Sandaracinus amylolyticus: one gene and its partner. The protein of the gene in region 2 interacts with the protein of the main gene of each other region in a pairwise test. Links are inferred from orthologs where the notes say so. Each region holds a gene or a part of one and is shown on either strand. Other genes may lie near its edges. The genes, in order: DB32_RS18445 and rlmB.

What was found.
Region 1: the proteins of rlmB (region 2) and DB32_RS18445 interact in binary tests that used the Escherichia coli proteins (3 or more experiments, as listed by UniProt). The link is inferred for Sandaracinus amylolyticus from one-to-one orthologs.

What each region holds. Positions count from the first base shown.
Region 1 is NZ_CP011125.1:4,339,366-4,354,714, forward strand. The notes cover bases 4,931-7,881. They hold DB32_RS18445 (bifunctional ADP-dependent NAD(P)H-hydrate dehydratase/NAD(P)H-hydrate epimerase), read left to right. Parts: upstream 4,931-5,615; coding sequence 5,616-7,148; downstream 7,149-7,881. Other genes in these bases: DB32_RS18440 (pyridoxine 5'-phosphate synthase), read left to right, coding at 4,931-5,603; DB32_RS18450 (sigma-70 family RNA polymerase sigma factor), read right to left, coding at 7,127-7,690; DB32_RS18455 (lamin tail domain-containing protein), read right to left, coding at 7,869-7,881. Outside these bases: DB32_RS18415 (hypothetical protein), read right to left, coding at 133-690; DB32_RS18420 (hypothetical protein), read left to right, coding at 776-1,330; DB32_RS18425 (PrkA family serine protein kinase), read left to right, coding at 1,419-3,671; DB32_RS48335 (hypothetical protein), read left to right, coding at 3,703-4,041; DB32_RS48340 (MBL fold metallo-hydrolase), read left to right, coding at 3,957-4,796; more of DB32_RS18440, read left to right, coding at 4,860-4,930; more of DB32_RS18455, read right to left, coding at 7,882-8,636; DB32_RS46870 (alpha/beta hydrolase), read right to left, coding at 8,692-10,665; molybdopterin-synthase adenylyltransferase MoeB, read left to right, coding at 10,935-12,098; DB32_RS18470 (hypothetical protein), read left to right, coding at 12,151-12,387; DB32_RS18475 (Uma2 family endonuclease), read left to right, coding at 12,405-13,238; DB32_RS18480 (GDSL-type esterase/lipase family protein), read right to left, coding at 13,242-14,492; DB32_RS18485 (hypothetical protein), read right to left, coding at 14,675-15,280. UniProt on the Escherichia coli protein: Bifunctional enzyme that catalyzes the epimerization of the S- and R-forms of NAD(P)HX and the dehydration of the S-form of NAD(P)HX at the expense of ADP, which is converted to AMP.
Region 2 is NZ_CP011125.1:4,887,715-4,903,008, forward strand. What follows is about bases 4,459-7,354. They hold rlmB (23S rRNA (guanosine(2251)-2'-O)-methyltransferase RlmB), read right to left. Parts: upstream 6,329-7,354; coding sequence 5,588-6,328; downstream 4,459-5,587. Other genes in these bases: DB32_RS20725 (alpha/beta hydrolase), read left to right, coding at 4,459-4,828; DB32_RS20730 (SIR2 family NAD-dependent protein deacylase), read left to right, coding at 4,825-5,598; pyrF (orotidine-5'-phosphate decarboxylase), read right to left, coding at 6,325-7,032; DB32_RS20745 (hypothetical protein), read right to left, coding at 7,127-7,354. In the rest of the region: DB32_RS20705 (extensin family protein), read right to left, coding at 1-1,416; DB32_RS20715 (undecaprenyl-phosphate glucose phosphotransferase), read left to right, coding at 1,662-3,077; DB32_RS20720 (competence/damage-inducible protein A), read right to left, coding at 3,141-3,875; more of DB32_RS20725, read left to right, coding at 3,980-4,458; more of DB32_RS20745, read right to left, coding at 7,355-7,933; DB32_RS48380 (prolipoprotein diacylglyceryl transferase), read left to right, coding at 8,273-8,704; DB32_RS20755 (metallophosphoesterase family protein), read left to right, coding at 8,715-9,350; DB32_RS20760 (MlaD family protein), read right to left, coding at 9,357-10,370; DB32_RS20765 (ABC transporter ATP-binding protein), read right to left, coding at 10,367-11,113; DB32_RS20770 (MlaE family ABC transporter permease), read right to left, coding at 11,115-11,894; DB32_RS20775 (MlaE family ABC transporter permease), read right to left, coding at 11,938-12,735; DB32_RS20780 (hypothetical protein), read right to left, coding at 12,756-13,328; DB32_RS20785 (hypothetical protein), read right to left, coding at 13,325-13,939; DB32_RS20790 (ABC transporter ATP-binding protein), read right to left, coding at 13,978-14,712; DB32_RS20795 (serine hydroxymethyltransferase), read left to right, coding at 14,805-15,294. UniProt on the Escherichia coli protein: Specifically methylates the ribose of guanosine 2251 in 23S rRNA.

The DNA of each region.
Region 1 (15,349 bases), 550 kb from region 2 along the record:
GTCGACGCTGCCGTTTTTGACGAAATGGTCTGGCGGCGGGTGTCGACGCTGCCGTTTTTGACGAAATGGTCTGGCGGCGGCCGTCGGCGACCACGTTTCTGACGCGCTCGTCCGGCGCGCTTCGATGTGTGCTTATCGAAGCACGAGCTCGAGGCGGGGGCGCCGACGGGGCTCGAGGTGTCGCGGCGTCGCGACCGTGAGCGCGTGATCGGCGCGCACGACGAGCTCGATCGTGCGCTGTGCCTCGATGGGGATCGTGATCGTGATCGGGCGTGCCGCGCCCGTCGTGACGCGCGCCCGCGCGAGCTCGTGACCATCGGGGCGCGTGATCGTGATCGTGCCCTCGCGCGCGCGACGCGTCGCGGGATCGGGCGCGTGCAGCACGAGCACCGCGCGCTCCGGCGCGTCGAGCAAGGGATCGAATCGCAGCCACAGCGCGCCGTGGCGCGCGCCGCCGATCGTGATCGCGTCGTCGCCGCGCTCGAGCGCGCGAGGCGCGCCGTCCTCGGTGATCGCCCAGCTCTCGGGCGCACGATGCGCCGCGTGCCCGGCGCTCGGCGGCAGGCCGCCACACGCCCCGTCGAGGCCGCACACGCGCCCCTCGCCGCACGCGAGCGACGACGCGCACGGCACGCTCGACGCGCCGCATCCGAGCGCGGTCAGGAGCGTCGCGGCGAGCAGCCATCGCATGGGTGTCACGGTACCGGTGTCGCGGCCCGGTGTGCTACGTAGCGAACAGATGGTGGAGGTCAGGATGCGCGGAGTCGTTCGTGCCGTGGGCGCTCTCTTCTGCGCGCTCGCGATGGTGGCGTGCGGTGGCGAAGAGCGCGCGGCGGAGCCCGCCCCGGCGCCCGAGGGCGCAGGCAGCGGCGCGCCGACCACCGCGCAGGCGCCCGCGCCCGGGGGAGGCTGTGGTGATCCCGCGGCGGCGCGCGAGGTCGCGGAGGATCCGTCGTTCGAGCTTCGCGCGACCGCGAGCGGGCCCTATGCACCGGGTGAGGAGGGCCGCTTCGACATCGCGCTCACGCCGCGCGGCAACTACCACGTGAACACGCAGTACCCGATGGCGATCCGCCTCCAGGGCCCCGGCGACGTCGCGTTCCAGCGCGCCGAGCTCGGGCCCGACGACGCGGCCGAGATGGTCGAGCCGCGCGCACGCTTCCAGGTGCCCTTCACCGCGCGCGCGGCGGGCGAGCACCGCGTCGTCGCGGAGGTCGACTTCGCGGTGTGCACGCCGGAGTCGTGCATGCCCGACTGCCGCACGCTCGCGCTCGTCCTGCCGGTCGGCGGCGCCGCCGCGCCCGCCGAGGGCGCGACCGCGACGCAGTGATCGCCGCGCCGTGATCGCGATCGCCTCGATGCGTCGAGGCGGCGCTCTCGGTCCCCAAAACCTTCCGACACGGAGCTCGCCGAACCGCATGGAGAACGGCCCCAAGCTGGACAGCTCGGAAGTCCTGGAGCGCATCGGCGCCTCGATTCGCGATCGCTTCGCGTCGCAGAAGCGCGTGCTCTCCTTCGAGGAGTACCTCGCGCTCTTCCGCCAGCACCCCTGGCGTCACAGCCGCGACGCGGCGCGTTACCTGCGCGACTGCTTCGATCACTTCGGCAAGGAGACGCTATCGAAGCCCGGTGGCCCGCAGACGCGGTTCAAGCTGTTCGATCTCGCGTTCCTGAAGGAGACCGACGGGCGCCGCCGCCACGACTACCTCGTCGGCCACGAGGACATCCAGCAGGCGTTCTATCGCGTGCTCGGCAACTTCGTGCGCGAGGGCCGCATCAACAAGCTCGTGATGCTGCACGGCCCGAACGGCAGCGCGAAGACGACCTTCGTGCACTGCATGATGAAGGGCCTCGAGGCGTACTCCGAGACCGACGACGGCGCGCTCTACGTCTTCTCGTGGATCTTCCCGCGCGGCCGCGACGGTCGCACCGTGGGCTTCGGCTCGAACGACGACTCGATGATGCGCGACGGATCGTTCGCGCACCTGCCCGACGCGCAGATCGATCTGCGCATGGTGAGCGAGCTGCGCGAGAGCCCGCTGCTGCTCCTGCCGCGCCCCGAGCGCCGTCGCCTGGTGCGCGACGCGTACGAAGCCGCGAACATCCAGGAGGTGCCGACCGCGCTCGTCATGGAGGGCCAGCTCGGCGCGAAGAACAAGCAGATCTTCGAGGCGCTCCTGACGGCGTATCGCGGTGACCTGCGCCGCGTGCTCGCGCACGTGCGCGTCGAGCGCTTCTACGTGTCGGAGCGCTATCGCCAGGCTGCCGTGACGGTCGGCCCGCAGATGGCCGTCGACGCGCAGGAGCGACAGATCACGATGGATCGCTCGCTCGCGGCGCTGCCCGCGTCGCTCGCGTCGCTCTCGCTGTACGAGACGCACGGCGAGCTCGTCGACGCGAGCGGTGGCCTGCTCGAGTTCAGCGATCTCCTGAAGCGTCCGCTCGACGCGTGGCGCTATTTGCTGCTCGCGGTGGAGGAGGGCGAGATCGCGCTCGCGCAGAGCGTGCTCCCGCTGAACGCGGTGTTCGTCTCGACGTCGAACGACATCCACCTCAAGGCGTTCCGCGAGCACCACGAGTACCGCTCGTTCCGCGGCCGGCTCTCGCTGGTGCGCGTCCCGTACCTCCTCGACTACAAGGCCGAGCAGGGCATCTACGACGCGCAGATCGTCCCGCAGGTGCGCACGCACGTCGCGCCGCACGCGACGTACGTCGCCGCGCTCTGGGCCACGCTCACGCGCCTCCGTCGCCCGCAGACCGAGAGCTACGAGAACAAGAAGCTCGGGCAGCTCGCGTCGTCGCTCACGCCGATCGAGAAGGCGGAGTACTACGCGGACCTCGTGATCCCGAACCGCTTCTCGAACGAAGAGTCGCAGATCCTCCGCGCGAACTTCGCCGAGGTGAAGCACGAGACCGACACCTGGCCGAACTACGAGGGCTCGACCGGCGCGTCGCCGCGCGAGATCCGCGTGCTGCTGCTCGACGCGGCGCAGGACCCGGCGTTCAAGTGCCTCTCGCCGCTCGCGGTGCTCGCGCGCATCCGCGAGCTCTGCGAGGCGGACGACTACGACTTCCTCAAGGAGACGCCGGAGGGCGGCTACCACGATCACCGCGGGTTCGTCGACGTCGTGCGCGAGCGCTGGCTCGATCGCGTCGACGACGAGTTCCGCAGGAGCACCGGCCTCGTGGAAGAGACGCAGTACCTCGATCTCTTCGACAAGTACGTCACGCACGTCTCGAACTGGGTGAAGCGCGAGCGCGTGTACAACCCGGTCACCGGGCAGTACGAGGAGCCCGATCAGAAGCTGATGGAGAACGTCGAGGGCATGCTCGGCGTGCAGCGGAACAACGACTCGTTCCGGCGCGATCTCATCAGCGCAGTGGCCGCGCACGCGCTCGATCATCCCGGCGAGAAGGTGAGCTATCCGCGCCTCTTCCCGCGCTACATCCAGCAGGTGCGCGAGGCGACGTACGGCAAGCGCAAGAAGCAGCTCGCCGAGATCGCGCGCGACGTGATCGCGACGGTGAACGCGGAGACGGCGCACCTCGACGCGGAGCGCATCGCGCGCGCGAAGGGCACCGTCGAGCGGCTCGAGAAGCAGGTCGGTTACGCCGAGCCGTCGATCCGCGACGCGATCGGCGAGCTGCTGCGGCGTCGCTACGAGCCGTAGCGAACGGCCTTTCTGTCGAGTGGAGGGGGCGATGGACGGGACGGGGCTCGCGCTCGATCGGATGCGCTACCAGCGCGTCCCTCCACAAGGTGCGCGCGTCGACGACGTCTCGACGCGCGCCCAGCAGCACTGGGACGTGGTCGACGAGGCGGGCACGACCATCGCGCGCGCCGAGGTGTTCGAGGGGCGCGAGCAGTGGGGCGTGCGACTGCTCGACCGCGCGCCGCACCTGCACGACTCGGATCTGATCCGGCTCGTCGCGCACCTGCTGGTGTGGCACGCGCAGTGTCGGACCGAGACCGTCGACGTGGTGCTCGCGCGAACGCACGAGCACCACACGCTCGTGCGCGTCAGCGGAGACTACGTCTGAAGCTCGCGATCCTCGGGTCCGGCACCGCGATCCCGCATCCGCGGCGCGGCGCGAGCGGCTACGCGCTGATCGCGCCGAGCGGCGAGGTGCTGCTGATCGAGTGCGGTCCGGGCAGCACGCGACGATGGCCCGCGTTCGGGATCACGTTCGAGCGCGTGCGCGGCATCGTGGTGACGCACCACCACGTCGATCACTGCGCGGATCTCGCGCCCGTGATGTTCGGTCGCAACGTGCCCGATCCGCCGGTGCGCACGCCGCTCGCGATGCTCGGCCCGGTCGGGCACCACGCGCTGATCGACGGGCTCGAAGGTCTCTACGGCAGCGCCGTGATGGATCCTCTCGGCATGCGCGAGGTGATCGAGCTGCGCGACGGGGATCGCCGCGTGGTCGGGCCGTTCACGATCGACGCGCGCGAGGTGCTCCACGTCGCCGGCTCGCTCGGGCTGCGCGTGACGTGCGGTGGGCGCGTGCTCGCGTTCAGCGGCGACAGCGGCAAGTGCCCCGAGCTGACGGCGCTGTGTCGCGGCGCCCACGTGGCTTTGCTCGAGTGCAGCTATCCCGCGTCGCGCGCGACGACGAAGCACCTCAACACGCGCACGGCCGCGGAGACCGCGGTGGACGCGAAGCTCTCGCGCGTGGTGCTCACGCACTTCTATCCGCAGTGCGACGACGTCGACGTCGCGGGCGAGGTGCGCGCCGCGGGCTACACGGGCGAGCTCGTGCTCGCCGAGGACGGCTTGGTCCTCGACGTGTAGCCCCAGTGGTCCACTTGGCACGCTCCGTCGTGGGAGCACGTGGGTGCTACATTCGCGCGACCCATGCGCGTTCGTCTCCACGTCAACGTCGATCACGTCGCGACCATCCGTCAGGCGCGCGGCACCGAGTACCCGGATCCCGTCGAGGCCGCGATGCTCTGCGAGTGGGCGGGCGCGCACGGCATCACGGTCCATCTGCGCGAGGATCGGCGGCACATCCAGCTGCGCGACGTCGAGGTGCTGCGCCGCACCGTGAAGACGATGCTGAACCTCGAGATGGCGGCGACCGAGGAGATGGTTCGCGTCGCGCTGCAGGTGCGGCCCGATCTCGTCACGCTGGTGCCCGAGCGCCGCGAGGAGCGCACGACCGAGGGCGGGCTCGACGTGCGCGGTCAGCTCGCCGCGCTGCGCGGCGTGCGCGAGCGCCTCGACGCGAGCGGCATCCCGACGAGCTTGTTCGTCGATCCCGACGCGGATCAGGTGCAGGCGTCGATCGAGACCGGCGCCGCGATGATCGAGCTGCACACCGGCGACTACGCCGAAGAGGCGCGCCGCGGCCACTCGACGAGCGAGCTCGAGCGCCTCGCGCGCGCCGCGAGCTACGCGCGCATCCACGCACCGTCGATGAAGGTCGCCGCGGGGCACGGGCTCACCGCGCGCAACGTGGTGTCGCTGGTGGCGCTCGTGCCCGAGCTGGTCGAGCTCAACATCGGCCACGCGCTGATCTCGGACGCGGTGCTCGTCGGTCTCGATCGCGCGGTGCAGCGCTTCCTGCGCGCGATCGAAGAGGGCGAGCAGCTGCGGTAAGCGGGCAGGGCGATGCTGCCGCTCGTCGGACGAGACGAATCGAGAGCGATCGACGCGAAGGCGATCGCGGCGGGCGTGCCCGGGCTCGTGCTGATGGAGAACGCGGGGCGCGGCGCGACCGACGTGCTGTGCGCGCGGTTCGCGGATCGGCTGCGTCGTCCGCTCGTCGTCGGGGGGCTCGGGCAGAACGGCGGCGATGCGTGGGTGGTCGCGCGGCACCTCCTCGTGCGCGGCGTGTGCGCGGAGTGCGTCGTGCTAGGCGATCCCGCGAAGGTCGCGGGGGATGCGAGGGTGAACCTCGACGCGCTGCGCGGCCTCGGCGTCGACGTGCGCGCGGTCGCGGAGAGCGATCTCGAGCACCTCGAGTCGCTCGCGGCGCGCGCGAGCGTCATCGTCGATGGCCTCTTCGGCACCGGTCTGGATCGCGTGATCGACGGGTTCCGCGCGGACGCGATCCAGCGGCTCGCGGCGACCGAGGTGCCGTCCTTCGCGCTCGATCTCCCGAGCGGGCTCGACGCGCAGACGGGCGCGGTGCTCGGTGTCGTGCTGCCCGCGCGCGTGACCGCGACGTTCGCCGCGCACAAGCGCGGGCTGCACCAGCACCCGGGCGTGGATCACGCGGGCGACGTCGTGCTCGTCGACATCGGTGTGCCCGCGCCGCGCGACGCGCGCGCGTCGCTCCTCGAGCGTTTCGATCTCGCGCGGCTCGTGCCGCGGCGCGCCGCCGACGCGCACAAGGGCAGCGCGGGGCACGTCGCGATCTTCGCGGGTTCGCCGGGTCGCACCGGCGCGGCGTTGCTCTCCGGGCTCGGCGCGATGCGCGCGGGCGCGGGGCTCGTCACGCTCGCCGCGCGCGGGGCGGCGCGCGCCGCGCTCGACACGAAGGTGATCGAGCTGATGACGAGCGAGATCCCCGAGGCGCTCGAAGCCGGTGTCGCCGCCGCGCTCCGAGAGTGCGAGCAACGCGACGCGGGCGTGCTGGGCCCCGGCGTCGGCCTCGACGCGACCGCGCGCGCCTACACGACGCGCGTCGCGATCGAAGCGACGATCCCGCTCGTGCTCGACGCCGACGCGCTCAGTGCGCTCGCCGGCGATCCCACCGTGCTCACGAAGGCGCGCGCGCCGCGCGTGCTCACGCCGCACCCCGGCGAAGCCGCGCGTCTGCTCGGCACGACGAGCGCCGAGGTCCAGGCCGCGCGTTATCACGCCGCGGAGCAGCTCGCGGCGCGCACCGGGCAGGTCGTCGTGCTCAAGGGCGCGCGCACGATCATCGCGTCACGCGAGCGTCTCGCCGTGTGCCCCGCGGGGACGCCGGCGCTCGGCGTGGCGGGCACGGGCGATGTCCTGAGCGGCGTGATCGCGGCGATGCTCGCGAGCGCGAGCGAGGGCGACGTGTTCGACGCGGCGTGTGCCGGCGTGCTCGCGCACGCGATGGCCGGGGAGCTCGCCGCGGTCGCGGATCGTGGGCTCTTCGCGCGCGAGGTCGCGGACGCCGTGCCGCACGCGCTCGCGCGGTCGCGCGCTCACGCCGCCTCGGCGACGTAGCCTTCGCGGTCCGCGTACTCCTCGAGCTTCCGCTTCATCGCGCGACGCGCGCGGTGCAGGCGCGACATCACGGTGCCGATCGGACAGCCGATCGCGTCGGCGGCGTCGCGGTACGAGCGCTCCTCGAGATCGACGAGCACCACGACGCGCCGGAAGTCCTCGGGCAGCGCGTCGAGCGCGGCCTGCACCTCGTCGCCGAGCGACTCGCCCGGCGCGTCCGCGATGTGGCCGTCCCAGCCCTGCGCGCGCAGCTCCTCGGCGTGCACCGCCTGCAGGATGTCGCGCTCGCGGCGCTTGCGGCGATACCCGTTGATGAACGTGTTGAGGAGGATGCGATGCATCCACGCGCGCCCGTTCGTGCCCGGCTCGAAGCGATGCCAGAAGGTCCATGCGCGCATGACCGCGTCCTGCACCAGGTCCTCCGCTTCGGCGCGTGAGCCGGTCAGTCGGAGACCGGCGCCGACGAGCTCGCGTCGGTGGCGAAGCACCTCGCGCTCGAAGTCGACCAGCTGGCAGGCACGCGTCTCTCGCTCGACGTTCATCGGGACCTCCCGAGCACGCCCGTCGAGCAAGGGCCGGACCACGCGCGATCCGGCCTTGTTTTCTCGATGATCGCGCGTGTTCCGCGCGAGGTGCACGAGCCGTCGAGCTGCCACGATGTCGATGGCCAGCCACGACGTCGTGTCAGCCTGTCAGCGCCGATGATCCGCTGACGGAGCGTCACGGGCACGCGCCGTTCGGCGCGCCCGGCGTGCCGTAATACGGGCCGCCTGCGGTGCTCGAGTACGTCGCGCTCATGCTCGCGGGACACCAGTTGCTCATCGACGCGTTCTCCGCGATCGGCCGCGAGTCGGGGAACTCGGTCGAGTACTTCAACACGCTCGTCGCGGACGTCCACGTGACCGAGTCGATCGTCGTCCCGCCCGCGATCAGCTCGAGCGTGTCGCCGCTGTTGTCGAGCACGATGCCCGAGCCGGTGTACGAGAGGTCGTAGACGAGCCCGCGGTTCTCGGCGGCGACGGTGCTCTGCGCGAGCACGAAGCGCGCGCCCGCCGGGAGGACGTGACCCGCCGGGATCGTGTACGTCGCAGGAGGGCTCGAGATCACGAGCCCGCCGAGATCGACGAGGCAGTCTCCGGCGTTCAGCAGCTCGATCCACTCGCCGCGATCCTCGGTGCCGGTCTCCGTCCGGATCATCACCTCGACGATCGCGAGGTTCGTCGCGGTCGGCGGGCAGGTCGGCGGCCCCGAGTCCATCCCGCCGGCGTCGGTGCCGGAGTCGATCGGCATCCCGCTGTCGCGTGGGCCCGAGTCGATCACCATCGCGTCGACGCTCGCGTCGCGTCCCGCGTCGCGACCTGCGTCCGCCACCGCGCCGTCGAGGTTGCCCCCGTCCTGGCCGCGGCCCGCGTCCTCGACGCCGCCGCTGCCGGTCGCGCAGCCGCTCCCGATCATCGCGCACGCCACGATCGCCCACAGCCACCGCATCGCCCGTCTCTCGCCGCCTCGCGCTCGCATCCGCCTCGGCCTCCGTGGATCGAAATCAGGGTGCGGGGATCGCCGGCGCACCGGCCGCCGCGGACTCCAGGAACCCGCGGATACGCGCCTGCGCGCTCGTGTCGTCGAACACTGCGAAGTGCCCCTCCGACGGATACTGCAGCAGCCCGGCCGTCGCCTGCCCGCCCGCGACGTTCGCGCTCACCGCGCCGCTCACGGCCGCGATGCCGAGCAGACGGTGCGCCGGGATGCTGCGCGCCACCGGCTCGACCTGCGGCACGCGCATCGACGTCGCGAGCGCCTCGATCGATCCCGGCGGCGAGAACTCGTCCATCAGGCCCTCGGTCGAGAGCACGCTCTTCGGCGCGAACCCCGGTCGCGGCGACGCGAACGCGAGGTGCCCGAAGTTCGAGCCGTCGCTCGCGTCGATCCACGACTGCACCAGCGTGATCACCGGATGCTCGAAGCCGAAGTGCTCCGACTCGAACGCATCCTGCACCGACACGCCCGGGAGCTGGAGCGCCACGCGCACGACGTCGGGGATCGAGATCGGCTCTTCCTTCTCGAGCAGCGCGTACGCGAGCACCGCGCTGCCCGCGCTGATCACCGCCGCGCTCACTCCGTCGTCGATGCCCAGATAGACCGGCCCGACGAGCCCGCCCTGCGAGTGCCCGAAGAAGAACACGCGCTCGGGGTCGAAGCGGATCTCGCGCCCGGCGCGATCGGCGACGCGCATCGGCACCACGAGCCCGGGCACGACGCGCGCTTGCTGCACGATGTCGAGCGCGCTCTGGCGGTTGTTGTCGCGCGCGGCGTCGGGGTTCTGGATGTTGAAGAAGAGGATCTCCGGCGAGCCCCCGGTCGGGTTGCGCGCGCCGTGGTGGATCTGATCGATGCCCATCGTCGCGATGCCCGCCGCCGCGAGTCGCGTGCCCGTGCCGTCGTCGATGAACGAGCGATAGTCGCCGCCGGTCCCGTGCGCGTAGAGCACCAGCGGATAGCCGCTCTCCGGCATTTCGCCGAGCGGCACCGTCAGCGCGAAGCGCGCGTCGTACTCGCCGTGCACGACGGGCTCGCCGTCGGCGCCGGGCTCCATCGCGCCGCCCTGGGACGCGTAGGGCAGCTCGCCCTCCTGGAAGATCGGCACCGGCCCGTACGTGCCGCGGAGCTCGGTGTACGACGCGCGATCGACGCGCATCCACGTCGCGTCGCGCGGCGTCGGCGCGGGATACTCCGCGTGCATCCAGTCGCGGAACAGCGCGAGCTCGGCGACGGGATCGTGCGTCGTGAACACCGCGAGCGAGAGCACGTCGTCGGTCGCGATCCCGGCCTCGGCGAGCGCATCGAGCGCGGGCTGGTACGTCGCGCGCGCCGTCTCGATCGTCGCGTCGCCGCCGCCCGCGATCATCGCCTCGAGATCGGTGTCGCGCGCGAGCGTCTCGCCGGTCGTGGCGCGCACGCGACGCGTGACCACCGCGGCGTAGCGGCGCCCGCCCGCGAGCGGGATGCCGTGCACCGGCCGCAGCGCGATCGAGCTCGCGGGCCAGAAGATCGTCGCGCGCTCGTTCGCGACGACGACCATCGGATGCCGCTCGAGGTACGTGTCGCTCTCGGGATCGAGATCGACGACGAACACGCTCGCGTCCTCGCGCACGCTGGCCTCGGGGCTCACGGGCAGGCTCGCGGGATCGATCGCGCGCGAGAAGCGGAAGTAGATCGCGCCGTTCGTCCCGAAGCCGCGCAGCCGCGCGGTGGCCGCGTCGACGTAGCGCTGCACGAGGCGATTGCCGCGCGGGTTCGGGAACGTGCGCACGTCGATCGTGCCCTCGCTCGTGCGACGGAGATCGCTCGGCCACGGCAGATCCAGGAGCGGCTCGTCGCCGGTGCGCGGCACCTCGAAGATCGCGCGCGGCGGTCCGGCGTCGGGCGCGCCTGCGTCGACCGCGGGCGTCGACGCGTCGGCGTCGTCGAGCGGCGCGGGCCCGCACGCGACCGAGAGCGTCGCGAGCGCGAGCGCCATCGCGAGCCGGAGCTTCGCCGCGCAGCGCTCGCTCGCGCCGTGTCGTCGCTCGTCGCGGGCTGGACGGCGATCGCACGACGAACGCCTGCACCGCGCCGCGAGCGCTCGAAAAGCCAAGGCCTCCATCCCGCGACACTGTACCGCTTGTCGCCTCCGCGACTCCACAGGGGTCCATTTCCCATTCGCGCGCGGGGGAATCCGATCCGCTCCTTGACGCTCGTGGCGCTGCGCCACCATAGTTCCCGCACTTTTCACGAGGGAATCTCCGGATGGCCAGGACGTACGCCGATCTGCTGCAGGACGTGAAGGGCTCGGTGCAGCAGGTCTCGCTCGAGGAGATGAAGCGCCGGCTCGAGGCGCGCGAAGGATACGTCTTCGTGGACGTGCGCGAGAAGGACGAGTGGCGGCAGGGCTACGTGCCCGGCGCGCTGCACGTGCCGCGCGGCTTCCTCGAGATGCAGGCGGAGTCGAAGCTCCCGGACAAGAAGGCGAAGATCGTCGTGTACTGCGCGGGCGGCGTGCGCAGCGCGTTCGCCGCGAAGACGCTCGCGGAGCTCGGCTACCAGCACGTCGAGAGCGCGAACCCCGGCTTCGTGCGCTGGAAGGATCTCGGCTATCCGCTCGAGAAGCCCGCGGAGCTCACGCCCGCGCAGCTCGATCGCTACTCGCGCCACATCCTCCTGCCCGAGGTCGGCGAGCGCGGGCAGGAGCGCCTGCTCAACGCGCGCGTGCTGCTGCTCGGCGCGGGCGGTCTCGGATCGCCGGCCGCGCTCTACCTCGCGGCGGCGGGCGTCGGCACGATCGGCATCATCGACAACGACGCGGTCGACGCGTCGAACCTGCAGCGTCAGGTGCTCCACGGCACCGATCGCGTCGGCACGCCGAAGGTCGAGAGCGCCGCGCGCACGATGCAGAACCTCAACCCCGACGTGAAGGTGATCCCCTTCCAGTCGCGGCTCACGAGCGCGAACGTCGACGAGGTGTTCGATCACGGCTGGGACGTGATCGTCGACGGCCTCGACAACTTCCCGACGCGCTACCTCGTGAACGACGCGAGCGTCTGGAAGAAGATCCCGGTCGTCCACGGATCGATCTTCCGCTTCGACGGACAGGTCACGACGTTCTGGCCCGAGAAGGGCCCGTGTTATCGCTGCCTCTATCCGGAGCCGCCGCCCGCGCACCTCGCGCCGAGCTGCGCGGAGGCGGGCGTGCTCGGGATCCTCCCCGGCGTGATCGGGACCATCCAGGCGACCGAGGCGATCAAGATCATCCTCGGCAAGGGCGAGCCGCTCGTCGGCCGCCTGCTGACGTACGACTCGATGAAGATGCAGTTCCGCACGCTGAAGCTGCGTCGCGATCCCGAGTGCCCGGTCTGCGGATCGAGCCCGACGATCCACGAGTACATCGACTACGAAGGCTTCTGCGCGCGATAGCTCCTCGGGATCGCCACGAGCGCGCCATCACGCGCGATCACGATCGCGTGCCATGAGCACACATCGTGATCGCGCGGCGATCGTCGGGCTCGTGACGATGGTCGTCGTCGCATACCTGGGCGCGTACTGCGCCGCGCGCGCCTCGCACCGACTCGTTCACGAGGTGTCGTTCGACGGCAGCGCGAGCGAGATTCACCGCGTGTGCGCGGGCGACGACGCGACGGTGCTCTGGGAGCTCCCGTTCGTGCCGCTCGCGCGCATCGAGGGCTGGCTCTGGTACCTCGACTGACGCGCTATCATTCGCCCGTGAGCCGCGACGTCGATCCCCGTGCGGAGGAGCCCCCTCGCGCGCCTCCTCAGGACGCGTGGGACGGCATGTCGAGCGCGGAGCGCGCCGCCGTCGTCGAGTCCCTGCCCGCGGCGATGACCGACGCCGAGATGTCGCCGCCCGAAGGTGACGCGCACTACGACGCGAAGAACGACGCGCGCGAGACGTTGCGCGAGTGGTTCCGCCGGCTCGGCAAGAGCGTCTACGTCGCGGCGGAGCTGACGACCTACTACCCCGACGAGCCTCGCTTCGCGCCCGACGTGCTGGTCGTGCGCGACGTCGAGGTGCGCGAGTGGATGAAGTGGGTCGTGAGCGCCGAAGGGAAGGGCCTCGACTGGGTGCTCGAGGTCCACGTCGGCGGCGACCGCAAGAAGGACGCGGAGCGCAACGTGGCGCGGTACGCGCGCCTCGGCATCCCCGAGTACTTCGTCTACGACCGCGCTCGCCAGCGGCTCGCCGGGTTCCGGCTGCCTTCGCCGAGCGCGCGCGCCTACGTGCCGATCGTGCCGCAGCTCGGGCGCTACGCGAGCGAGGTGCTCGAGCTCGACCTCGTGATCGAGGCCCAGCGGCTCCGCTTCTATCGCGCGAGCGCGGAGCTGCTGACCCCGCGCGATCTCGCGGCCAAGCTCGGCGCGCTCGCCGAGCAGATCGCGGCCGAGCGCGACGCGGAAGCCGAGCGCGCGCGCATCGAGGCCGAGCGTGCGCGCACCGAAGCGGAGCGTGCGCGCACCGAAGCGGAGCGCGCGGCTGCGGCGGAAGCGGAGCTCGCGCGACTGCGCGCCGAGATCGACGCGCTGCGCAAGCGGTCCTGACGATCACTCTGCGTCGTAGCCCTCGAGCAGCGCGGCTTCGAGCACCTCCGCGAGGCGTCGGTGCGCGTGCCACGTGAGGTGCACGTGGTCCTCGCGCGCGAACGGCGGATCCGACGCGACCCACTCGAGCATCGACATCGGGCCGCCCATGAACGCGACGAGGTCGAAGAAGCCGCAGCCGTGCTCGGCCGCGACGCGTCGCTGCACGTCGATCACGCCCTGCGTCAGCGGGCGCGGCCCCCACGTCCCGTCGGCCTGCGCGAGCGGTCGGTCGCTCGGTCCGATCAGCAGGCACGACGCCTGCGGTGCGGTGCCGCGCACCCGACGCACCACGCGCCGCAGGTCGCTCTCGTAGCGGCGCAGCGGCACGTCGACGTCCTCGCTCTCGTTGGTGCCGTACGCGAGCACGACGAGATCGGGACGCCGCCGCCGCAGGTGCTCGCGATACAGCGCGTCGTCCCAGCGCAGGTGCGAGCGCGCGCGCGACCCCGGGATGCCGAGCGTGTCCAGCACCACGCCCGATCGATCGCGCTCCATCGCGACGCCGAAGACACGCACCGGCGCGTCGTCCATCGCGCGCACCGTCACGCGATGCGCGCCGTCGCGCACCCGGAAGCGCGCGTATCCGGCGTGCGTCGCCTCGGCGTCGGTGTCGACCACCGCGGCGGGCCGATCGTCGATGCGCACCTCGAAGCGACCGCCACCCGGCTGCTCCAGGAAGAACACCTCGTAGCTGCCGACGTGGCGCGGCCCGGTCTCGGCGCGCGCGGTGTCGAGGCTCGCCCACGCGCCGCCTGCCTGCGACTCGACGGCGTACCCGGCGAGCCCGTAGCGCTCGCCGACCGGCCCGCGATCCCCGCGGAGCACGCGCCACGCGCCGCCCGAGTCGGCGTGCGCCGCGCGATGGTTCCATCCGCGGAACGGCTTCACCGGGCTCACGAACCCCGGGCCCGCATCGCCGAAGCGCTCCTGGAGCGCGCGCCGCAGCATCCCCGCGTACTCGTCGCCCGCGGTGTGCGAGGCGCCCCAGACGACGATGCGCGCCTGGCCCTCGTGGGCCTCGGCGCGACGCAGCGCCGCGTGGAAGCGCGCGAGCGCGCGGCCCGACGCATCGTCGATCGCGATCGCGCGACCGAGGCGCGGGAGCTCGCGCTCCGGCGCGGAGACGGGTCGCGCGGGCGCGCGCTCCGCCGCGGCGAAGAGCTCTCCGCGGAAGGCGAGCAGCGCGCCGACGAACACCAGGACGGCCGGCACCGCGAGGCGTCTCGCGCGCCGGAGACGAGCGCGACGGGACGCGTCGGTCGCGAGGAGCGAGCGAAGCGATCGCAAGGCCTCGAGTGTATGTGCCCGGCGCGCCGCCGAGCAAGCCAGAGCACGCGTTTTGCCCTGTATTTCTCGGCGTTCGCGATGCGACGAGCCGTCGATCGGGATGCGGCTCAGTCGGTGCGCAGCGCGTCCTCGAGCCAGTCGAGCACCGACTGGGTGTCGCGGTGCAGCTCGCTCGGGTAGACGAGCGTGTCGGTCCGCTCCACCACCGGCTGTCCCGCGGTGAGGTCGAGGCGCTGGCGGATGCGCGCGACGAGCGGATCGAGCGCCGCCGGGACGATGCGCGGCAGCAGCATCGCGACGCGACGTCGATACAGCGTGACCATGTCGGAGCGCCGCAGCTTCTCGACGACGTGCTCCACCGCGGCCGAGTACACGCCGGGCTCGGGCTCGTTCTCGAGACGCAGCACGACGAGCGCGAAGCTCTCGCCGTATCGCTCCGCGTACGCGCACTGCTCGCGCACGCGCTTGCGCAGGTAGCGACCCTCGACGATGCGCTCCTGGGCGCGGGCGCCCTGGACCGCGACCTCGAGGATGTCGCGTAGGTCTTCGACCGAGAGCGCGGCCCCGGGGAGGAGATCGCGCGCGATCGAAGCGAGCCGACGAGCGAACTGCTGCGCCAGCACCGGGTCGCGCCGGAGGTCCTCGAGCTCCGCCTTCTCGAGAGAGTGCGGGTCGAGCCCCAGACGCTTGGCCGCCTCGGTGACGGTCGTCATCGCGTGGAGCGACGGTACCAGAGCCGTCCGCGTCTTGCGAGGGTACGTCTCACCTTCGCGGCGACCCGA
Region 2 (15,294 bases):
GGTCAGCGGCCCCGAGAGCCCCGGCACCTTCTCGAGCCGCCCCTCCTCGCGCGGGAGGAACCCGAGGCGCCACGCGCCGTCGACGCGCGACAGATGGATCACGTGACCGAGCGGACCGCGCGCGCCGCGATACACCTCCGCGCCGTCGGCGCTGATGCGCAGCACGTCGCCCTCGCCCACCGGTGCGTCGCGCAGATCGAGCGCGACCTCGCGCGCGTGCTCGGTCTCGATCGTGATCGCGCCCTCCTCGGCGTGGGCGCGCACCTTCGCGAGCCGCGGGTACCCCTCGATGCGCGTGATCGTGACCCAGTGCTGGCGGTTGGCGCGGTAGTCGGCGCTCACCACGCGCACGTCGGCGGGGCGCGACTGCTGGGTGAACTGGGCCCAGTCGGGGTACGCGCGGCCGTGGCGGTGCACGAGGTAGAGCAGGTCGTGCCCGAAGTCGTACCAGCGCACGCGAGGCTCGAGCCCGAGCCCGCGCATGTGCTCCTCCATCTCGGTCACGTAGCGCGGGCGCATCGGGCCGGGATCGCGCGAGCCGTGGAAGAAGCGGAACTCGGTGTTCAGCGAGTTCTCGACGAGGTGCATGCCGCTGACCTGGTGGAGCAGGCGCATCTCGTCGCTCGTCGGCGAGCCGCCCGCGTACTGCACCCAGCTCGGCGCGCCCGCGATCGCCATGACCATCGAGAAGCGCCACGCGTGGCGCATGCCGATCGCGTACGCGCCGAGCCCGCCGTTGCTGAGCCCACCGAGCACGACGCGGCTCGCATCGACCGAGTAGTGGCGCTGCACGTCGTCGACGACGTCGAGCACGTCCTGCTCGCCCATCCATCGCCACAGCACCTGACCGAACCCGTCGGGCGCGACGACGATCCACTCGGGGGACCAGCGCGGCTCGTACTCGTCCCACAGGTGCTGCGAGTACGTGAGCCAGTCCATGTTGTTCCCCATGACGACGCCGAGGAACAGGTTCCCGTTGCTCGATCCGCCGTGCATCATGATCAGCAGCGGATAGCGGCGGCTCGGGTCGTAGTTCGGCGGCAGGTAGATCGCGTATCCCTGGCGCGTCTCCGAGACCGGCGAGACGTAACCGCGGTTCGTGATGCGATTCGCTTCGCCCACGTAGGGGTCGCGGCCCTCGCGCACCGCCGCGAGATAACGCGCGGCCGTGGCGCGCCAGCGCGCGGACTGCGGCCCTTCGCCGCGCTCGATCCGCTCCGCGACGTCGAGCAGGTACTCGATGCTCGTGAGCGTGCCCTCGGGGACGGCGGCGGGGCGCGACGTGCGCAGCCGTGCGACCTCCTCTCGCATGGAGGCGACGGTGGGCGGCGCGTCCTGCGCAGCGACCTCGGACGCAGGAACGACGAGCAGCGCAACGACCGCGAGCAACGCGAACCACAACGAGCTTCGGATCATGGCGGGCGCATGCGTAGCAGAACGGAACGGCGAGCCCCCGGAATGTGGCGTGCGCGCGACGATCACGCTCGCGACGGTCGACGTCGCGCGCGGTTTGTGACACCGTCGGCCGCGCGATCCGCAGCATCGGAAAGCGACGGCGACCCGGCACAGTAGCTGCTCATCATCCGCGTCGAGGCGGGGAGACCGGAGACGGTGGCGACGGGCGCTCCCAGGGGACCGGGGCACCTCGTCTCGTTTTGACTATGGCCAGGAAAACGGGGCTGATTCGGCCAACGGGCGGGGGGAACACGGCGGGGCTCGCGCGGCTCGCCGACACCGTCTGCATCATCGCGGGCTACGTCGCTGCGGTCTGGTTCTACGACCAGGCGGACTGGCGGACCGACGACACCGTCGCGACGCTGCTCGCGGTGCTCGCGTACCTCCTCGTCGCGGAGACCACGGGTCTCTACCAGACCTGGCGCGGCGTACCGATCCCGAAGGAGCTGATGCGGGTGTGGGGCACGTGGGTGCCCGTCATCCCGATGCTCCTCGGCGTCGCCTTCTTGCTCAAGCTGAGCGAGGAGTTCTCGCGCGTCGCGACGATCACGTGGTTCGTGCTCTCGCCGCTCGCGATGTGCAGCGTGCGCATCGTCGCGCGGCTGACGCTGCGGAGGCTGCGCGAGCAGGGCCGGAACACGCGGCAGGTCGCGATCGTCGGCGTCACCGAGATCGGCGAGATGCTCGCGCGGCGCATCTCGACGTCGCCGTGGCTCGGCATGAACATCCTCGGGTTCTTCGACGACCGCACGCCGGACCGTCTGCCCGAGCTGCCGACCGGTCGCGCGCAGCTCGTCGGCACCTTCGAGGACGTGGTCGAGCGCAGCAAGCGCGGCGAGATCGACGCGGTGTACATCGCGCTCCCGCTGCGCGCCGAGCCGCGCGTGCAGGACCTGCTGCGTCGTCTCGCGGACTCGACGGCGAGCGTGTACCTGGTGCCCGACTTCTTCGTGTTCGACCTGCTCCACGGTCGCTGGAGCAGCCTCGGGGACCTGCCGGTGATCAGCATCTTCGAGACGCCGTTCTACGGCGTCGACGGAGTGCTCAAGCGGCTCGAGGACGTCGTGCTCGGCACGATGGCGCTGCTGGTCGCGTCGCCGGTGATGATCGTCGTGTCGGTGATCATCAAGCTCACGAGCAAGGGCCCGATCTTCTTCAAGCAGCGCCGCTACGGCCTCAACGGCGAGGTCATCGAGGTGCTGAAGTTCCGCTCGATGCGCGTCGCGGAGGACGGGCCCGTCGTGAAGCAGGCGACGAAGGACGACCCGCGCATCACGCCGATCGGGAAGTTCATCCGGCGCACGTCGATCGACGAGCTGCCGCAGCTCTTCCACGTGGTCGGCGGCTCGATGAGCCTCGTCGGTCCGCGCCCCCACGCGGTCGCGCACAACGAGGAGTATCGCAAGCGGATCCAGGGCTACATGCTGCGCCACAAGGTGAAGCCGGGGCTCACCGGCTGGGCGCAGGTGAACGGCTGGCGCGGCGAGACGGACACGCTGGAGAAGATGGAGAAGCGGATCGAGCACGACCTCGAGTACATCCGCCGGTGGGGCCTCTTCTTCGACCTGTGGATCATCTTCCTGACCGTGTTCGGTCGGAAGGTCCGCCAGAACGCGTACTGAGAGCCGGCGCGGACGTCGCGACGAGACCTCGAGAGGCTCCGGCCGCTCGGGGTCTTCGTCGTCTCAGCGGTCCGCGCGGACGATCTTCTCGGTCGGCAGCTCGCTCAGACAGGCCTCGAGCGCCTGCTTCACCAGCGCGTCGTCGCGGCCGTCGAACGTGAGCTTCACGGTGTACTCGGGGTCGCCGATGCGCGGGTAGCTGCCGATCGCGACGCCCGGGAACGCGCGCTCGACGCGCTCGAGCAGCGCCGCGATCTCGCCCTCGTCGCAGCGCGTGTAGATGGCACGCGACACGAAGGGCACGTCGCGCCCGAGGCGATCGCGCACGAGCTCGAACTTGAGCCGGAAGATCTCGGGCACGCCGGGCATCACGAACACGTTGTCGACGCGCAGCACCGGCCACGTGATGCGATCGTTCGCGACGAGCTCGGCGCCCTCGGGCAGCTCGGCCATGCGCAGGTGTCCGTCGGTGGTGCGCGCGCCGAAGTGCTCGCGGATCATCCGCTCGAGCACCGGATCGCGCACGAGGGGCCGGCAGAACGCCTGCGCGATCGCGGGGATCGTGAGGTCGTCGTGGGTGGGGCCGACGCCGCCGCTCGTGAACACGAGGTCGTGGCGCGCGCGCAGCAGGTTGAGGTCCTCGGCGATGACGTCGGCCTCGTCGCTGCACATCACGACGCGACGGAGCGAGATGCCGAGCGCGAAGAGCTCCTTCGCGAGGAACGCGACGTTCGCCTCCTGGATCTTGCCGGTGAGGAGCTCGTTTCCGATCACCAGCGCCGCCGCGGTCCGGGTCATCGCGAGGCATCATAGGTGCGGCCCTCCGCTCCGTCGACGCGTGGAGATCGCGCCACCATTCGAAGGCCGACGACGAAATCGCGACGCGAAGGTAGAGTGCGCGCATGCGCCGCCGAACGTGCTGGCTCGCGCCGATCCTCGCGACGTCGATCGTCGCGCTCGCGTGCACGCGCGCCGAGCCCGCGGAGCGCGCGAGCGAGCGTCCGGCCGCGGCCCCTGCCGCGCCCGCGCCGCCGACCCCGAGCGAGCCCGAGGCGCCTCCGCCCGAGCCGCGCGACGTGCGCTTCACGACCTCCGACGGCGTGACGATCACCGGCACGCTGCGCGCCGCGGCCGCGCCCGACGCGCCCCTCGTGATCCTCGTGCACCAGCTCGGCTCGGATCGCAGCGAGTGGGCCCCGCTGCTCGAGCGGCTCGAGCGCACGCCGCGCATCGCGACGCTCGCGATCGATCTGCGCGGCCACGGCGCGAGCACCGAGGGCGACGGTGGGGCGACGCTCTCGTGGCGCGACTTCGACGACGCGACGTGGGCGCGCACCGCGGACGACGTGATCGCGGCGATCGAGTTCGTGCGCGGCGACGCGTCGGGCGTGCGCCCCGCGCGCGTCGGGCTCGTGGGATCGAGCATCGGATCGACCGCGGTGATCGCGGCGAGCGCGCGCAGCGAGGGCATCGGGCCGGTGGTCGCGATCTCGCCCGGTCGCGCGTACCGAGGGTTCGACGCGATCACACCGGCGCTCGCGCTCGCGGGGCACGACTTCCTTGCGGTCGTCGCCCGCGAGGAGCCGGACTCGGTGGAGACCGCGAGCGCGATGGGTCGCATCACGTCGACCGAGCCCATGATCGTCGAGAGCGGCGCGCACGGCGTCGCGCTGCTGCGGAATCACGTCGAGGTGCTCGATCGGGTCGAGGCGGTGCTGCGGCGCGCGCTCGGCGCGGAGCGCGAGGGATGAGCACGAACGAGCGCGTGCGAGAGCTCGGGACGTGGCTGCGCGAGAGCAAGCGCACCGTCGCGCTCACGGGCGCGGGGGTCTCGACGGACTCGGGGATCCCCGACTTCCGCAGCCCGCGCAGCGGGCTCTGGGCGAAGCACGACCCGATGCAGGTCGCTTCGATCTCGGGGTTCCGCTCGGATCCGGCGGCGTTCTACGGGTTCTGGTCGGAGCGCTTCGGCGCGCTCGGTCAGGCCGAGCCCAACGTCGCGCACCGCGTGCTCGCGAAGCTCGAGGCGCGCGGGCTCGTGCACGCGATCGTCACGCAGAACATCGACGGTCTGCACCAGCGCGCGGGCTCGCGGCGCGTGCTCGAGGTGCACGGCACCTGGCGCACGGCGCGCTGCACGACGTGCGGCGCGCGCTTCGACACGCTGCGGCTCTTCGACGACGTGCCGCCGGGCGCGAGCGCGCGGGAGCGCGTGCCGACGTGTGATCGCTGCGGCGGGCTCGTGAAGCCCGACGTGGTGCTCTTCGGCGAGGCGCTCGCGGACGACTTCGCGGAGGCGGAGCGCGCCGTGGATCGCTGCGATCTGCTGGTCGTGCTCGGGACGTCGCTCGAGGTGTGGCCGGTCGCGGGGCTCGCGCCGCGCGCACGGGCAGCAGGCGCGCGCGTCGTCGTGATCAACCGCGAGGCGACGGTCGCGGATCAGGAGGCGGATCTCGTGATCCACGCCGAGCTGCGCGAGGCGATGCAGCGCCTCGCGCGCGAGCTCGACGTCACTCGCTGAGCTCGCGCGCCCGCGCGCGGCTCGCGGCATGGAGCGCGATGCCCGCGGCGACCGATGCGTTGAGCGACGCGACGGGACCTTCCATGTCGATCCGCGCGACGACGGTGCACTGCTTGCGCACCAGCGGCCGCATGCCCTTGCCCTCGGAGCCGATCACCAGCACGCGACCGCGCTCCGCGGCGGGCAGCTCGTCGATCGCGACGTCGCCGTCCATCGCGAGACCGACGATCTGCATCTCGTGATCCTCGGCGAGCGACGCGAGGGTGCGCGCGAGGTTCGTCACCCGCGCGATGCGCGCGTGCTCGGTCGCGCCCGCGCTCGCGCGCACGACGACCGGCGTGACCGGCGCGGCGCGGTCCTTCAGCGTCAGGACGCCGTCGGCGCCGAACGCGACGGCGCTGCGCACGATCGCGCCGAAGTTGTGGGGATCCGTGATCTCGTCGAGCGCGACGAAGAGCGGGCGCTCGCGCGCCGCGACCAGCGCTTCCTCGAGCGACGCGTACGGGTACTCGCCGGTGATCGCGACGATCCCCTGGTGCCGTCCGTCGGGCGCGAGGGCCTCGAGCTCGGCGCGCGGGCGCGGCTCGACCTTCACGTTCTTCGCGCGCAGCTCGGTCTCGAGCTCGCGACTCGGCTTCGCGCCCTCTTCGACGTAGATGACGTGGATCGCGCCCGCGCGCGCCCGCAGCGCCTCGATCACCGCGCGCGGCCCTGCGACGACGCGCTTCATCGGATCGCCGCCTCGATCTCGCTCGCGATCGCGCGCGCGGCGGACTCGGGATCGCGCGCGTTGCGGATCGGTCGACCGACGACGAGCAGATCCGCGCCCGCCGCGATCGCATCCGTCGGCGTCGCGACGCGACGCTGATCACCGGCATCCGCGCCGGCGGGACGCACCCCCGGCACGACGATCACGCCGCCCTCCCCGACCACACCGCGCAGCGTCGCGACCTCGTGCGGCGAGCACACGAGGCCGAGCACGCCCGCGTCACGCGCGACCCCGGCCAGGCGCGTCGCGGCGTCGGCCGGCTCACCGCGCATGCCGATCGCGTCGAGCTCGCCGCGATCGAGGCTCGTCAGCACCGTCACCGCGAGCAACGTCGTCCCGCTGTTTGCCGCCGCGCCCGCGACCGCGCGCAGCGCCGCGGGGCCCGCTGCCGCGTGGACGGTCAGGTACCGCACGCCGAGGCGCACCGCGCTCGCGGTCGCGCCCGCCATCGTCGCGGGGATGTCGTGCAGCTTGAGATCGAGGAAGCACGCAGCGCCCGCGTCGTGGACCGCGCGCACCGCGTCGGGCCCGATCGCGGTGAACAGCTCGAGCCCGACCTTGAAGACCCCGACGTGATCGCGCAGCCGCGCGATCCACTGGCGCGCCTCCGCGAGATCTTCGACGTCGAGCGGGAACACCAGGCGCTCGCGACCCGATCGCATCATGGCGCGCTGCATACCACGGACTCCGCGCCCCGAAAGCGCGAAGGGCCGCGCGATCACTCGCGCAGCCCCTCGTCTCACCCGATCTCGCGAAGGCTCAGAGCCCCTCGAGGCCCGCCAACGGATCGTCGTCGTCCCCGCCGCGGCGACCGCCGCCCGACGAGCCCGTGCTGCCGCTGCTGCGGCTGCCCGACGACGCGCCGCTCGACGCCGCCGCGCGGCGCGGCGAGGTGGTGCGGACGCGACGCGCCTCGGCGCGCACCTGCTCCGCGGCCTGCGTGTCGCCCGACGCCTCGAGCTGCGCCGCGCGCGACTCCATCTCGGCCACGCGACGCTGCGCTTCTTCCGCCGCGCGACGCGCCTCGTCGGCCTGCGCCTGCAGCTGCTGCGCCTCGGCGGCGCGACGCTCGGCCTCGCGCTGCGCGGCCTCCTGCGCGATCCGGTTCGCCTCGAGCTGCGGCGAGACCACGCCGAACCACACCCCCGCGGCGATGCCGACCACGAGCAGACCGACCGCCGCGAACACGCCCGGGTGGACGCCCTTGCGGCGCGTCGCCTCGATGCGCTTGACCTCCTGCTCGTGCGCGAGGAGGCGCTCCTGCTCCGCGAGGCGCGCCTTCTGCTCGGCCTCGAGGCGGATGCGCAGCTCGGCCTCTTCCTTCGCGCGGACCTTGCGCTCTTCCTCTTCGCGCGCAGCGCGCTCCGCAGCGACGCGCGCCTCTTCCTCGGCGCGCTGCTTCGCCGCGATCTCCTCGCGCTTCTTGCGCTCCTCGGCCTCCCGGGCGAGCCGCGCGTCCTCTTCCGCCTTGCGCTTCGTCGCCTCTTCGTCGCTGATGCGCTGCTCCTCCAGGTTCATCAGCTCCCGAAGGTTGAAGAGGACCGAGGACTCCTTCTGCTCCGCCATCGGGTTCTCCCGCTCTCGCGCTTTCTCGGCGCCGCTCGCGGCGGGCCGCACATCCACTGGGTCAGGGTCGTCGGCGTCGGCTCGCGCCGACCATCTCGTCGCGCATGCCTGTTCGACGATATCGCCGGCGAATCTAGCAGGGCCGAATTGTGAGTGTCAACGCCGTCGGCCGCTCGGTTTCCTAGTGATTTCCGCTTCGTCGGCGCGTTTGCGCACGTCCGGCCACACACGCGCCGAGCACGCGTGCGAAGGCGGGTCGCGCGGTCATGGACACGACCCTTCGGCGCGACCTTGGGTGCCTCGCTTGGATCGATCCGACGCGCGGCGTAGGCTCGTCGCATGCGCCCAGCCCGTGTGTGGTGGAGCCTCGTCGCGACGATGCTGTTCGCCGTCGGCTGCAGCGGCGCGCCGAGCAACCTCGCGGAGGGCGCGGCGTGCGTGAGATCGACGCAGTGCTCGGCGGGGCTCGCGTGCAACATGGGCGTGTGCACGAGTGACCTGAGCGGGTTCGGCATGGGCACCGTGCCGAGCGCCGATGCGAGCGTCGGCGTGGACGCGGCGATGGAGATCGACGCGGGCGAGCAGATCGACGCGGGCACGCCGGTCGAGATGGACGCGGGGCCGCCGGGCATGGACTCGGGGCCGCCCGACGAGCCCGACGCGGGACCGCCCGACGAGCCCGACGCGGGACCGCCCGACGAGCCCGACGCCGGGCCGCCCGACGAGCCCGACGCGGGACCGCCTGAAGAGATCGACGCAGGCGGCGCGTAGCGCGCCGGCGATGCGCCTCGCGCGATTCGGGATCGTCGGAGACGTGCACGGCGAGCACCTCGCGCTCGCGCGAGCGCTCGACTCGCTCCGCGCGTGGGGCGCCGAGCGCATCCTCGTCGTGGGCGACGTGCTCGACGGTCCGGGCGACGTCGAGCGATGCCTCGACCAGCTCCGCGCGCCCGACGTCGACGTCGTCGCGGGTAACCACGAGCGCTGGTTCCTCGAGCGCACCATGCGCAAGCTCCCGCACGCGACGAGCGAGCTCTCCCCGAGCGCGCTCGCATTCGTACGCACCCTCCCCCGCACCCTGCGATACGAAACGCCCGCCGGTCCGCTGCTCCTCTGCCACGGGCTCGGCGACGACGACATGGCGGGCGTTCGCCCGTGGGACGAGGGCTACGCCCTCGCGAGCAACACCGCGCTGCAGCAGCTGCTCGACGGACGCGAGATCCGCTGGGTCGCGCGCGGGCACACGCATCAGCGCATGATCCGGCACTTCGGCGCGGCGCTCACGATCCTGAACGCCGGCACGCTCGCGCGGGACGAACAGCCGGGACTGCTGCGCGTCGATCTGCACGCTCGCGTCGCCGAGCGGCTCGACGTGATCGGCGAGCGCGTCGTCCTCGTGGACGCCGAGTCGATCTGAAGCGCGCTACTCGCGCCAGAAGAACTTCCACGGGTTGTGCTTCAGGTCGCGGATGAGCTCCTGGAGATCGTCGTAGACCTCCTCGTCCATCAGCAGCGCGCCGACCGTGCCCTCCCCGCCGCGTACGTGCGCGACGATGCGCTCCGCATCCGCAGCAGTGCGCTCGGCCGTCGCGGCGACGCGCGCTGCTGCGCGGATCGTCTCGCGCAGATCCTCGCGCTCTTCGGGGCCGATCGCGTCGAGCGTCTCGCGCGCGCTGCTCGCGACCTCGCGCACGTCGGTCACGAGCGGCCCGGTCTCGCGATCGAGCGTCGCGGTCAGACGGTCGAGGCGCGCGAGCATGCGCTGCGGGCGTGGTCCCTCGACGTACTCGCGCCGCGCGCCGCGCAGCAGCTCCACGCCCTCGCCCGCGACCGTGTCGACGTTCTCGAGGATGTGCGCGACGCGATCGCGGTTCTGCTCGAGCAGCTCGCGCACGGCGTGGATGAGCGCGACGATGTCGTCGAGCAGCGAGCCGAGCTCCTCGCGGTTGGTGCGCAGCCCGTCGACCACCGCCTCGAGCAGCTCGTACCCGAGCGCGAGCGCGAGATCGAGGCGCGGTGGATCGACTCCGTCGAGGATCGCGCCCTCCGCGATCGCCGGGCGCTCCGCGGTGCCGGGATCGATCGCGATGAACTGCTCGCCGAGCACGCCCTGCGAGGTCACGTAGAGCAGCGCGTCGTCGTGGATCGTCTCGCGTACGTCGCGATCGATCTCGAGCCGGAGGCGCACCAGCGGACGGCGTCCGGTCTCGGGGTCGAGCCGGCGGCCCATGTAGCGCACCTCTTCCACGCTCCCGACGCGCACGCCGCCGACGCGCACCGGCGCGCCCGCCTGAACCGCGCCTGGATTGTCGAAGTCCGCGTAGATCGTGAAGCCGTCGCGGAAGTCGATCCCGCCGAGCAGGAACACGAAGCCGCCGAGCAACGCCAGCGCGACGAGCACCAGCAGGCCGACCCGCGCTTCGAGCGAGAGCTTCATGTCTCGTACGGCCCCTCGGAACGGCCTTCGATGAACTGGCGCACCACGGGATCCTCGGTGCGCCGGAGCTCTTCGGGCGTCCCCACCACGCGAACGCGACCCTTGTACAGCATCGCGATTCGGTCGGCGATCGTGAAGATGGACGTGAGATCGTGCGAGACGACGATCGCGGTCACGCCGAGCCGATCGCAGAGCTCGCGGATCATCTGATCGACGCGCCGCGCCGACACCGGATCGAGCGACGTCGTGGGCTCGTCGAAGAGCACGTAGCGTGGCTCGAGCGTCAACGCGCGCGCGATCGCGACGCGCTTGCGCATGCCGTCGCCGAGCTCCGCCGGATAGCGATCGCCGAACGCCTCCATGTGGACCTGCTCGAGCCTTCGTCGCGCCTCGACGCGCGCGTCCCTCAGCGAGAGCCCGCGGTGCATGCGCAGCGGGAGCGCGACGTTCTCCTCGCACGTCATGGAGTCGAAGAGCGTCGAGCTCTGGAAGACCATCGCGCAGCGCTTCCGCACCGGATGGAAGTCGGCCTCGGACAGGCGCGAGACTTCCTGCCCGTCGAGCCAGATCTCCCCGGAATCCGGGCGCAGAAGGCCGATGAGGTGCTTGATCAGCACGCTCTTGCCGACGCCCGATCCGCCGATGACGAAGAAGCACTCTCCGTCGTTCACGTCGATCGACACGTCGTCGAGCACGACCTTCGGACCGAACGCCTTGCGTAGGTGCTTGAACTGGATCGGCACGTCAGCCCGGGAAGAGCAGGAAGCCCACGCTGCTGATCACGAAGTTCAGCACGATGACCGCGAGCGAGCTCTGCACGACCGCGTTCGTCGTCGCCCAGCCCACGCCCTCCGAGCCGCCGAACGTCGTGAGCCCACAGCGCGCGCTGACGATCGGGATCGCCGCGCCGTACGCGAGCATCTTCGTCAGCCCGACGATCACGTCGCCGGCATCGACCATCGAGAAGTTCGCGAACGTCGCGTAGTTGACCTCGAACACCACGTTCGCGGTGACCATCCCCGCGCCGAACGCGACGACCGCTGCCCAGATCAGCAGACAGAACGTCATCAGCACCGAGGCGAGGAAGCGCGGCACAACGAGGTACTCGATCGGATCGGCGGCGCACATGCGCATCGCGTCGACCTGCTCGGTGACGACCATCGATCCGATCTCCGCGGCGATGCCCGCGCCCACGCGCGTCGCGAGCATCATCGCGCCGATCGACGCAGCGAGATCGCGCACCAGCAGCTCGGCGAACGTCGCGCCCAGCATGCTGAGCTCGGGCACGAGCTTGAGCGCCTGCAGGCCCGCTTGGAACACCATGATGGTGCCGATGAAGCCCATCGTGACGCTCACGAAGAACACCGAGCGATTGCCCATCTGATAGGCCTGCTCGACGATCGTGCGGCGATCACGACGGCCGCGGATCGCGAGCACGATGATGCGAGCGAGCATCGCGAAGAGGTCGCGGAGCTCGCGCACGAGGTGCAGCACCGGGGCTCCGATCGTCTCGAGCGCGCTCATCAGCTGGAGAGCTCCGCCGGCGAGCCGATGTGGGACCAGCCGCTCATCCGAGCAGGTACGTGGAGAAGTAGTCGAGCACGAAGATGCCGCTCGCTGCCGCGACGACCGCCGCGTTCACGGCGCGTCCGACGCCCGGCGCGCCACCCTTCACGCTCAGCCCGAAGTGGCACGAGGTGAGCGCGATCATCACGCCGAACGCGACGCTCTTGATGAGCCCCGTCGCGAGATCCCACTCGTCGAGCAGCACGGTCAGGGAGCTGACGAACGAGCGCGGATCGACGTCGAGCAGCACCTTCGCTGCGCCGATCGCGCCGACGATCGCGACCGCGTCGCCGACGATCGTCAGCAAGAAGAGCATCACGATCATCGAGATCACGCGCGGCAGGATCAGGTACGAGACCGGATCGATCGCGAGCGCGCGCAGCGCGTCGATCTGATCGGTGACCACCATGGTCCCGAGCTCGGCGGTGTTGTTCGCGCCGACGCGCCCGCTGAACATCAGCGCGATCAGCAGCGGACCGACCTCGCGCAGCGTCGCGAAGCCCGCGCCCCAGCCGACGATCTCCTTCGCGTTGAAGCGCATCACGAGCGGCGCGGCCTGGATGACCATGATCGCGCCGACGAAGATCGCCGTGACCGTCACGATGCCGACCGAGCGCACGCCGGTCTTGTGCAGGTTCTTCACGAGCTCGTCGCGATCCACGCGCGGCGGCAGGAGGCGGCGCAGCAATCGCGCGGCGAGCACGATCATCCCGCCGAGCTCGCCCGAGACGTGCAGCAGCGAGCCGCCGATGCGCGACGGAACGCTCAGGTAGAAGGGTTCGTCCTCACCCGTGCTCACGCGGCGCGAGCATAACGCGGTCAGCCGAGCCGCAGCGTCTCCTCGATCGCGTCGAACGCGCGCTCGATCGCAGCCTCGCGCGCCGCGCGGCGGAACACGAGCTGACCCGCGATCATCAGCGCGACGACGGCGCCGAAGACGCCGATCGTCATCAGCGGGCGGTGGTGCCCGCGCAACAGCACGTCGCACACCGCGGCCACCACGAAGATCGGCATCGTGATCGGCACGAACCCCTGCGTCGCGCGCAGCACGATCTCGCGCCCCGTGCGCTCGAGATCGATCCGCACGAGCCACTGGTCGCGACGGTAGAAACCGTACGCGGTGCGGAGCGCGAACGAGCGCCCGTCGCCGCTCGACATCAGCACGGCGTCGTCGAGATCGACGCGCTCGGGGAACGTCGGGAGCGCGGCCTCGGTCTCGTTTCCGAACCGATAGCTCCGCGGCCCATCGTGCTCGCGCGGACGGTCCAGCGTGATCCGCCGCTCGGGCGTCAAGCGCAGGAACGCGAGCCGTGCGAGCCACTGCGGACGCGCGAAGAAGACGATCGTCTCGATCAAGAGCGGCGCCATCGCGGCGTAGAGCAGTGGGCTCATCGCGCGCAGGATGACACGTCGCGCACGGCGGGCGCCGGTCGCGTGAGCGCGCGCTCGACCGCGTCGTACGCACGCTCGATCGCGGTCGGCCGCGGCTCGGCGCGCTGCGCGATCCACGCGAGCGCCGACACCGCCGCCGCGAGCAGCGCGATCGCCGGCAGCGACGACGACGCGCGCAGCGTCACCTCGGCGATCGACACTGCGAGCACGAGCGGCGTCACGAGCGGAACGGGCAGCATCCGCGCGCGCAGGTGCACGCCGTCGTCCTCCCAGGCCAGATCGACGCGCACCGGCCACGCCCTTCGTCGTTCTCCCCAGCAGAACGATCGACCGCGACGCGTCGTCGACGTCGCGAGCACCGTGTCGGCGATCGCGACGCGCGCGGGGAGCCCTCGCGCCACGCGCACGGCCGCGCTCCGATATCCGGCGCGCACGTCGACGACGCGCACCTCGGGAGGCACGCGCACGATCCGCTCGGCCGTGAGCGGCAGGAACGCGAGGCGCGCGATCCACCTCCGCGGCAGCATCAGCGCGAGCATCTCGAGCGCGCAGAGCGCGAGCGCGATCCACGCCGCGTCCGGCAGCTCGCGCGTCGCGATCCACGCCTCCATCCGCTCAGTCTGCGACGCCGCGGCGCGAGGAACACTCGTCAGAGCGGGCCGTCGGTCAGACCGTGCACGAATTGCCGCACTTCCGGCACCTCGGACGCGAGCGCCTGCTCGCGCGTGCCCTCGAAGATCAGCTTGCCTCCGTGCAGCATGCCGACGCGATCCGCGATCGTGAGCAGGCCGCGCACGTCGCTCGAGATCACGACGTTGGTCGTGCGGTGCGTGCGCTGCTCCTCGCGGATGAGGTCGTAGATCTTCTGGCTCGTCACCGGATCGAGCCCCGCCGTCGGCTCGTCGTAGAGCAGCACGCGCGGCCGCGACACCGTCGCGCGCGCCACGCCGACGCGCTTCTTCTGACCGCCGCTGAGCCCGGCGGGCAGCCTCGGCTCGAAGCCCGGGAGCGACACCCGCGCGAGCCGCTCGGCGACGCGCTCCTGGATCTCTCGTTCTCCCAGAGAGAACAATCGGCGCAGCGGGAACGCGATGTTCTCGCCCACCGTCATGAAGTCGAAGAGCGCGTAGTTCTGGAAGAGCATGCCGACGTCGCGGCGCACCTCCATCAGCCCCGCCTCGTCGAGCTCGCCGAGCGTGCGACCGAGCAGCTCGACGCGTCCCTGCGAGGGCCGGATCAGCCCCGCGAGCGTCTTGAGCAGCACGCTCTTGCCCGCCGCCCCCGGCCCGATCAGCGCGTAGATGCAGCCCTCGGGGACCTCGAGCGAGACGCCGCGCAGCACCGGCTGGCGGAACGCGACGTGGACGTCCACGGCTCGGATCACGCGCGGAGTATGCCCGAGCAGGGGCCCTGTCGACCCCTCGTCCCTCGGTGCTAGAACCGCGGCCTACTCGAGCCCCCGAGGAGACGAGAGCCATGTCGGAGCCCACGCTCGCCCAGGTCGATCCCGAGATCGCGTCGCTCATCGCGAAGGAGGAGCGCCGTCAGCTCGACAGCATCCGCCTGATCGCGAGCGAGAACTACGCGTCGCGCGCGGTGCAGGAAGCGGCCGGCAGCGCGCTGAACAACAAGTACAGCGAGGGCTATCCGGGCAAGCGCTACTACCAGGGCCAGGAGTACGTCGACAAGGTCGAGACCCTCGCCATCGAGCGCATCAAGAAGCTCTTCGGCGTCGAGCACGTGAACGTGCAGCCCTACTCGGGCTCGCCCGCGAACCTCGCGGTCCACTACGCGTTCCTGCGCCCCGGCGACAAGACCGTCGGCCTCGGGCTGCCCGCGGGCGGTCACCTCACGCACGGCTGGAAGGTCTCGATCACCGGCGACTACTTCGAGGCGCACCAGTACGGCGTGCGCGAGAACGACCACCGGCTCGACATGGACCAGGTCGCGCGGCTCGCGCGCGAGC